2 regions of the Glutamicibacter nicotianae genome follow, and region 2 is predicted to be linked to the other one. Evidence: riboswitches for the same ligand, from Rfam matches in the RefSeq annotation. Region 2 holds a riboswitch; the other holds the start of a gene.
The links. A riboswitch is a leader RNA that binds a small molecule or an ion and turns the genes downstream of it on or off. The one in region 2 is predicted to bind S-adenosylmethionine.
Positions count from the first base shown of each region.

Region 1: linked by a shared signal. The riboswitch ahead of JOE62_RS14950 (OsmC family protein) and the one ahead of JOE62_RS02645 (ABC transporter ATP-binding protein) in region 2 are both predicted to bind S-adenosylmethionine.

Region 1 is NZ_JAFBCH010000001.1:3,129,248-3,133,811, forward strand. Features, by position in the region: gene JOE62_RS14945 (DEAD/DEAH box helicase) at 1-2,347, opposite strand, end outside; SAM riboswitch class IV at 2,488-2,609, shown strand; gene JOE62_RS14950 (OsmC family protein) at 2,641-3,186, shown strand; gene JOE62_RS14955 (FadR/GntR family transcriptional regulator) at 3,277-3,984, opposite strand; gene JOE62_RS14960 (lactate permease LctP family transporter) at 4,009-4,564, opposite strand, start outside.
Region 2 is NZ_JAFBCH010000001.1:518,822-523,385, reverse strand. Features, by position in the region: gene JOE62_RS02650 (acyl-CoA dehydrogenase family protein) at 1-1,187, opposite strand, end outside; SAM riboswitch class I at 1,203-1,294, opposite strand; SAM riboswitch class I at 1,562-1,664, shown strand; gene JOE62_RS02645 (ABC transporter ATP-binding protein) at 1,670-2,485, shown strand; gene JOE62_RS02640 (aliphatic sulfonate ABC transporter substrate-binding protein) at 2,570-3,592, shown strand; gene JOE62_RS02635 (ABC transporter permease) at 3,599-4,426, shown strand; gene acs (acetate--CoA ligase) at 4,488-4,564, shown strand, end outside.

The DNA of each region.
Region 1 (4,564 bases), 2.6 Mb from region 2:
CGGCAAGCGAGACCAACGCCCACAGTTCCGTGAGGTTGTTCTCCATGGGCGTGCCCGTGACCACGAATTTGCACGGCACCGGCAGCTGCCGGGCCTGCTTGTAGCCCTTGGACGCGTGGTTCTTCAGCTGCTGGGCCTCGTCCATGATCATCACGTTGAATCCAGCGGCCTCAAAATCCTCATAGGCCAAGCGGAAGATCGTATAGCTGGTCACCACCAGCTGCGCATCACCGATCTGCGCAGCCAAATCCTGGCCGCTCTTCCTTGCCGTAGAGGTAATGCCGGTGACGCTCATCTGCGGGGCAAAACGCTGAGCCTCATTGATCCAGTTACCCACCACCGAAGTAGGGGCAAGCACCAGGAACTTCTGGCCGGGATCTTCAACGCGTGCCTGTTCCAGGCAGGCCAGCAGCTGCACGGTTTTGCCCAGGCCCATGTCATCGGCGAGGACCCCGCCCAGGCCATGGGAGCGCAAGAAGTCCAGCCAGGACAGCCCATGGCGCTGGTAGGGGCGCAACTGCGCATTGAAGGTATCCGAGAGCTCAACAGGCTTCATCTCTTCGCCGCTTTGCAAAGCCTTCATGGTCTGCAGCCACTGGTTGTGCTGGGCTTCGATAATTCCCAGATCCACCAGTTCCTGCCACCAGTCGATGCTCAACTTGTGGATGCGAATCGTATCGCCCTGCACCGTGCCCAGCTCCCCCGCTTCGGAAATCAGCTGGCGCAGCTGGGCAAAGTCCGCACCATCAATCGGGATCACCGTCAGGTCATCGAGGATGAGGTATTCATCTTGCTTGGTCAGTGCTTCGAGCAACAGCGCGAACGGCACCTTGATCTCGCCCAGGAGCACTTCCACGGACAGGTCGAACCAGTCACCCGTGCTTTCACCCGCTTCGACGCTGACGGTGGCCGGGGCATCGCTGATCCGGTATTTGGGCAGCCGATTCTGCTCCTCGATAATGACATCGGGATGCTCTTCCAGCAGCGGCAGTGCGTGGACCAGGAAGTCGATGGACTCAGAGGTGCTGAATTCCTTCGGAGGGAAAATCCCTGATGAGGTCAGTTGCCCCAGCGAGCCCAGCTCGCCGAGCTTGTCCTGCACCGAAGCGGCAATTTCCCTTTCCACGGCATGCTGGCGAGGCCCCTTAGATGAGTACTCCCAGGAATAGCGCACGGTCAGCGGGGCTTGGATGCTCTCCAAGGACAGCTTGAGGCTGGGGCGCGCGGGAACCGGGATGCGGTAGCTGCCATTTTCGCTCTTCAGCGGCGCCATCACGCGCAATCGGTCCAGATGCTGGGTCTCGAATAGATCGATGGCTCCATCCGGAATGATGTGCGCACCGGATTCGATGAAGGCCGCCAGTTCTTTCGTGACAGGTTCAGCGAACTGCGCCAATCCGAGTTCCTTGGCCTTCGGCAAGGGGCTGGAGGCGTAGGCCAGCAGGGTCGGTGGCGTACCGATCGGCAAGAGGTGGTGGTGCTCTTCGCGCGGCCCGCGCAGCTTGCCTTCCATGCGCAGGCCCTGTTCAGTGCGTCGCACATCCACGTGGGCCATGGCTGGTTGCGCACTGAATTCCACCGGGAGCTTGGCAGCGGAACCGCCGTTGACGATCTGCACTCCGGCGTCGCGCAGGGCCTCGAAGGCATCCAGCAGGTCTTGGCCAGGCAGATCCATCAGCGAGATCCAGTCCTTGGGATCCCATGAATGCCGGTAGGTGTTCTGTTCCACGTGTTCGCGCAACCGGTCCAGTTCAACGACCGCTCGGCGCTGCTTCTTGGAGAAGCGCTCATCGAAGGCGACGTTGCGCCAGCTGACTCCGGTCTGGACCCAAGGGCTCTTGGTGCCCCGGCGGGCCGGCCGCGCCTGCAAGGTCAGCGCGTCCGCGCCTCCGTAGCGGGGTTCGCTGACCACTTTAAGGATCAATCCCAGCGGTTCCTCGTCAACCAGTTGCTCATCTGGGATTGCTGGAAGCAGACGGTCAAGGGTTCGTTCCCACTGCGGCTTGCTGTTGCGTTTCCATGCGAAAGGGTCCGCGCCGGAGTCGGAGACGAAGAAGCCCTGGTCCTCTTCGGTGGTGACTTCAATGAGCAAGGCGGCGACATCCTCGCAGGATTGAACGCCCGGATGCTTGCTGCAGAAGCTGGTGAAGCTGATATTGCCGCGGTTGATTTGCAGTTCGGCCATCACCGATTCGCGCAGCACCATTGCGGAAATGCGGGAAAATCCCGGCTTCACGTCCCGGTGGACAATCTCCACTTTTCCGGAATCGCAGAGGAACTGGCCCAGGTTGTATTCGGATTCGGTCACCAAGGTCTGGGCCGCAGAAAGTGTCAGCTGGAATTCCATACTCGCCGTTCATTGTTCGTGCAGTGGGTGCCCGAGAGCTCGATTCCATCTTAGCGAGCAGCCAGACAAGTTGCCCGATGACGAAAAGTTACCCCTGCCCTTTACGCGCTGGCACCTCGGCCGATAGAAAAGAAGCACAGAATCACGAGTTCCGCTCTTTGAGCCCTGGCTGAGTGGACGGCAACCCTCCTGCGTCATTGTGCGGGGTGCCCCAGGTGAAGATTCGACGCATCTTGAACGCCAAGTTGCGTAAGCGATGGCGCCCCTTGCGCCAGAAAGGGGATCAATTCCTCATGTCTAATGCAGCATCTACCCTGACCGTGTCCGAAGACCGCGCACAGCGCCTGCAGGAAGCGGGCAAGGGCTGGGGCGAACGCATCTCGGCGGCCCCGCAAAGCGCCAAATTGACCTTTACCGTTCAGGGCGAGGGTTTCGATTCGGTAGCCAGCAACATTGTCTCCGGGAAGCACACTTTCCAGGTCGACGAGCCAGCTGCCCTGGGTGGCAATGATGTCGCGGCAAGCCCGGTGGAATATGCGCTCGGCGCGCTGATCTCCTGCCAGGTTGTGGTCTACCGCTTGTACGCGCAGAACCTCGGCATCCAGGTGGACGAGGTGAAGATCCAGGCAAACGGCCACCTCGATGTCCGTGGCCTCTTCGGCATCGACAAGTCCATCCGCCCGGGCTTCTCATCGGTAGAACTGGATATCCAGATCTCCGGCCCCGAATCGGCCGAACGCTATGAAGAACTGCGCCAGGCAGTGGATGCCCACTGCCCGGTACTGGACCTGTTCGCCAACCCGGTACCGGTGACAACCGCGGTGAGCATCGCCAGCTAGCAAATACGGCAATGGCGCCCCGGGGCCGGATCGGAAAATTTCCGAACCGTTATGCGGGGCGCCATGCGCATGCTGAATTCTTGCTTATCCTTACCGCGTCTGCGAGTAGAACCAGTTGATGTGCTCTTCGAGCAGCTGGGCTGCCCGTTCGCGCTGATTCGTCGCAAAGGCGTGGTGGATGGCCTTGTGCTGGCGGCGCAGCACGCGCACCACCGGCTGCCAGGCCTCGTCACTGGGGACCGAGTCGGAGACGTAGTCGCTGATCGAGTTGCGCAGCGATTCCATCATCGATTCCACCACCGAATTTCCTGCCATGGATGCCAGGCGCACATGGAACTCGGCATCTATGCGGTGGAAGGCTTCGCGCGAAAGCTGCGGATCATCCATGCGCATGATCAGCACCGCGGTGCGGTCGATGACCTGCTGGGCGTAAACCGGGTCGCGGGGGTTCATTTGCGCGGCCCAGGTTTCCAGCAGGATGCGCGACTCGACGATCTCGCGGACGTTGATGCCCTTGGCCGCCAAGTGCAGCCGCAAGGCCTGCGAAATGCCGGCCGAGGGGTTGGAGATGATCACCGCTCCGGAGTTGGGCCCGGAGCCGGTAGACGTCTTGATAATGCCCATCACATCAAGGATGCGGATGGCATCGCGGACCGAAGCCCGCGAAATCCCATGCCGCTCCGCGAGCGCACGCTCGCCGGGAAGCTGGTCCCCTACGGATAGCTTCTCTGTACGCAGATCTTCTTCAATTGCCTGGAGAACGATCTGGTACGCACGCGGAGCTGGATTCATTGACATCGGATCTATTTTAGCCGGTCAGGGCTACGGCAGCATCCAGGACAGTACCGGGGTGGACTGCAGGTAAACCAAGCAGCACAGCACCAGCAGCATGCCTACGGACCAACCGGCAACCTTCTTCAGGATCACCGATTCCTGGCCTTCCATCTTCACCGAGGTGGCGGCGATGGCCAGGTTCTGCGGCGAGATCAGCTTGCCGACCACGCCGCCGGAGGTGTTGGCGGCAACCAGCAGGTTCGGATCGATGCCTGCATTGATGCCGGCGGTCTGCTGCAGCTTGGCGAACAGCGCGTTGGCCGAGGTGTCGGAGCCGGTCACCGCGGTGCCGATCCAGCCCAGGATTGGCGAGAGGAAGGCGAAGAACGCGCCGGTTCCCGCCAGCCAGGTGCCAACGGTGATGGTCTGGCCGGACAGGTTCATCACGTAGGCCAAGCCCAGAACCGACAGGATGGTCAGTGCCGCGAAGCGCATGTTGTAGATGGTCTTGCCGATTTCGGCAGCGCCCTCGGCGAAGGTCATCTTGTATTCGCCGTTGCCGTCGTTCTTCGAGTAGACCAGGGCCACGATCAGGCCGGTGATC
Region 2 (4,564 bases):
AGGTTGCAGCCGCTCCTGGTGGACGAGGCCCCCAGCCCGTCGAAGAGCTTGCTCGTTACGCCGATGGCCAGCGGCTGCACCACGGTTTGCGCACGGTTGGCTGCCAGCTCGCAGACCGCGTAGCGTTCCTCGTCGTTCAGTCCCGGATCACCCAGGGCCGCCTCGACTTCGAGCACCGCGCCGATCACCACCGAGTCGGCGGCGGAGGATTCCGCGGACACCTCCCCCACCAGCTGCAGGACCTGGGGTTCCTGGTATACCGGCACCCCGGTTCCGGTGGTGAAGATGCGGGTGCGTGCCTGCACCGCGCTGCGCAGGTCGTTCAGCGCGGCGCGGGCGATGCCTGCCTGCACGGACATGAGCACCAGCTGGAAGATCGCCGCTTCGGAGTCATTGCGCTGCTGCGGCATGAAGCAGTCCACCGGGACCTGATGGAATTCGGTGGTACCGGTTCCGGTCAGGCCCTGGCCGAATCCGTCCCAGTCATCGAGGATCTTGACGCCGCTGCGCTGGGTGGACACCACCGCGATCTGGCGTCCGGCAAGCTCAGGGTGGGCCACCGCAACAGTGGTCCAGTCGGCAAAGATGGTGCCGGTGCAGTAGTACTTCTCGCCGTCGACTACCCAGCGCCCGTCCACGAAGCTGGCCTTCGTATTCAAGGTGCCCAGGGCGTTGCCGCCGCGCTCGGTGTAGGCGTTGCCGACAATCTGCCCGGCGGCGATGCGGGCCACCCACTTCTTGCGCAGCGCCTCGTCTTCCAGTGCCAGCACATTCTCGACAAAAGCGATATGCGCGCGCCACAGCTGGCCGACATGGGAGTCGGCCTCGGAGAGCTCGATGAGCAGGCGGAAGACATCCACCAGCCGCGCACCGTAGCCGCCGTCGGCCACGGGAAGGCGCAGCGCGCCGAAGCGCTCGCGGTTCAGCAGGCCTACCTGCTCGAAGGGAAGCACACGGTTCAGGTCGCGGTCCTTGGCGGTCGCGGCGATCTGAGCGAAGACCGGGCGGAAGATTTCGGCCAGCCGGTTGTACTGCTCATCCGCGCCGGGACCGGGAGTGATCTTCAGCAGCTGCCGCGTGGGCAGCTGCTCCTCGAACTCGTCCAGTTCCAGAGCGCTGGCTTGCGAAGGATCGCTGAGCTGGTTGAAGTCCAGCCCTGGGGCATTCGGTGATTCGCCAATAGGCATCAGGGTTCTCAATTCTTTCCATCGGTCCTGGCAGTAGCACCGTCCCGCTCTTCGGGTGGTTGCTGCGGCGTCGTGGAGCCAGATCTCTCAGCCGCTCTGGATGGGTCGTGATTCATTTGTAACGGTAATAATCCGGCGCTTCCAAGCCGCGAAGTCATATTTCGCCTCAGATTTGGAAGGGCCTATGCTCAAATCCCACAGCCTAATCCCCGTCCCATCGAAGATGAGTTGCAAGGATTGGTCTGCTGTCGATCAAACCGGCCCTAGGTAAAATAAATAACGAAATTTCTGGGCAATGTGACGCACATATCGAACATTTTTTCATGTTACGCAAGATTTGCGTCTAAATCGTTCGACTCGCTGTAATAGAGGGGTAACCATCCCGAGCGGCCGAGAGATCTGGCTCTTTGACGCCGCAGCAACCACCTTCGGAGCTCCACCTCCGCAGGCCGGTGCTACCGCCAGGACCGATGGAGATTGATATGGCTCTTACCATTGCAGCGCCCGAGGCAACTTCAACCACCTCAACCGCACTGGACGTCCAATTCAGCAACGTGTCGCGGACCTTCACCACAAAGAAGGAAAGCCGCACCGTGCTGGCCGACATCAACTTGCACATTCCAGCCGGCCAAGTCGTCGCGATCCTAGGCGCCAGCGGCTGCGGAAAATCCACGCTGCTGCGCTCGGTCTCCGGGTTGGACCACCCCTCCACCGGAGACATCCGCACAGGCACCCACGAGGTCAACGGCATCAACGAGCTATGTGCCGTTGCTTTCCAGGAACCACGCCTGCTTCCGTGGCGATCGGTGCGCGAGAACATTGCGCTGGGTCTGGCCCCAGGAACCGAGAAGGCCTCTGGCGACGCGCTGATTGATGAGCTGATCGAGCTGACCGGGCTGAGCCATGCAGCCAGCCTGCGCCCGCGGGAGATTTCCGGCGGCATGGCCCAGCGTGTTTCGCTGGCTCGCGCGCTGGCCCGCCGCCCGGGCGTATTGCTTCTCGATGAGCCCTTCGGCGCACTCGATGCCCTGACCCGCCTGAAGATGCAGGATTTGCTGCTCTCAATTCACGCATCATTCCCCACCACGGTACTCATGGTGACCCATGACGTGGACGAGGCCTTGACCTTGGCTGACCGCGTTATCGTCTTGGGACGCAGCACCGGGAACGGCGCGGCTGGTGTCATCGAAGACCTAGCGATCTCCGCCGGGCAACCACGCCGGCACACGGACGAGAAGTTCGTTGCCGATCGCCTGCACCTGCTGCGCCTGCTCGGCGTCGATCCAACCAACCATTAATCCAGGGAACGCATTGGATCCTCGGCGATCCTTACTCTTTGCCCTATCGTCCATCCGCTTGCACGCATAATTCTAGGATTCTCCATGCTCTTGAACCGCTTCTCCCGCCGCACCGCTCTGTCCGCCGCCGCTTTGCTCATGGGCGCAGTTGCCCTGACCGGCTGCGCTGGCGAAAACGCTACTGCCGACTCCGGTGATCAGACCTTGTCCATCGACTTTGCCACGTACAACCCGCTGAGCCTGGTGCTCAAGGAAAAGGGGTGGCTGGATGCGGCCGCCAAGGAACAGGGCGTTGACGTCGAGTGGATCCAGTCCGCAGGTTCCAACAAGGCCAATGAGGCGCTTCGCGCCGGTGCGATTGACGTCGGTTCCACCGCCGGTTCAGCAGCGTTGCTGAACCGTTCCAACGGTGCACCAATCAAGACCGTCGCCCTGTACTCCCAGCCGGAATGGGCAGCCCTGGTAGTGGACAAGGATTCAAAGATCGAATCCGTTGAAGACCTGGCAGGGAAGACCGTGGCGGCCACCAAGGGCACCGATCCATACTTCTTCCTGCTCCAGGCTCTGGACACCGCGGGACTGAGCGAAGATGACATCAAGCTGCAGAACCTGCAGCATGCCGATGGCCGCACCGCACTGGTCAACGGTTCGGTCGATGCCTGGAGCGGACTGGATCCAATCATGGCAGCCGCCGAAGAAGACGGCGCGCAGCTGGTTTACCGGAATCTGGACTTCAACACCTACGGTGCGCTGAACGCTCGCGAAGACTTCATCGAGCAGAGCCCCGAACTGGCCCAGCTCGTGGTCGACGCCTATGAGAAGGCTCGCGATTGGGCGGCCGAAAACCCTGGGGAAACCGCTGAGATCCTTGCCGACGTTGCAGGGCTCGAACCAGAAGTTGCCAAGACCGTGATCGAGGAACGCTCCAATCTGGACGTTCCAGCGGTTCCCGACGCCAAATTCACCGGAGTGCTGAGCAACATTGGCCCCACCCTGGTCGCCAGCGGCGATGTTTCCAAGCAGGAATCCGTAGATGAAGCACTAGCAACCCTCGTTGACGACCAGTTTGCCCTCAAGGCAGATGCAACGAAGATCTCCGGAGAGTAAACAGCGATGAGCACCGAAAACGCGGCTGATACCCGCGAAAATCCGACACCTGCCAAGCACAAGGCAGGCATCGCCGCAACGATCCTGCGCGCACCTAAATGGTTGCTTGCGCTGATCCTGCCTCTGGCCACCGTGGCTGTCTGGCAATTCGTCACGGTGAGCGGCATCGTTGCCCCGTGGACGCTGCCGACTCCAAGCTCGGTCGTTGCCGCCGCCTTTGAGCTCCTCGAAGATGGCGATCTTGGTAAGCACATCGGCATTTCCACCCAGCGTGTACTGCTGGGCTTCGCCTTCGGTTCCCTGCTCGGTTTGGCGCTGGGCGCCCTCGTCGGCCTGTCCAAATTGGCAGATGCGTTTCTGGGCCTGAGCATCAGTGCCCTGCGCGCCGTCCCTTCGCTGGCTTGGGTTCCGTTGCTGGTGCTTTGGATGAAAATGGGCGAAGATTCCAAGGTCACGCTCGTGATCATCGGCGCGTTCTTCCCGGTCTTCACCACCGTCGCCTTGGCCTTGCGCCATGTCGATGCCCACCTGATCGAGGCCGCTCGTTCCTTCGGCCTGAAGGGACTGAAGCTACTGCGCACAGTCCAGCTGCCCGCGGTAGTCCCTTCCATCTTCTCCGGACTGCGCTTGGCACTGGCCCAGGCGTGGCTCTTCCTGGTCGCGGCTGAACTGCTCGGAGCGTCGATGGGATTGGGCTTCCTGCTCACCGATTCACAGAACAATGGCCGCCTGGACCGCCTGATCATGACCATCGTGTTGCTGGCCGTCTTCGGAAAAATCACCGATGCCCTGCTATCGATAGCCGAACGCTGGGCGATCAAACGCTGGACCTAGCCCCGGACTAACTAGCACCGGCTGGCAACGCTATCCCGTCCCCCACCAAAGAAAGTTTGCAATGACCACCGAATTGGCAACAACCTCAGCACTTGAATCAGAGGCGGCACGCCAGGAATTCTGGGACGAAGCGGCGCA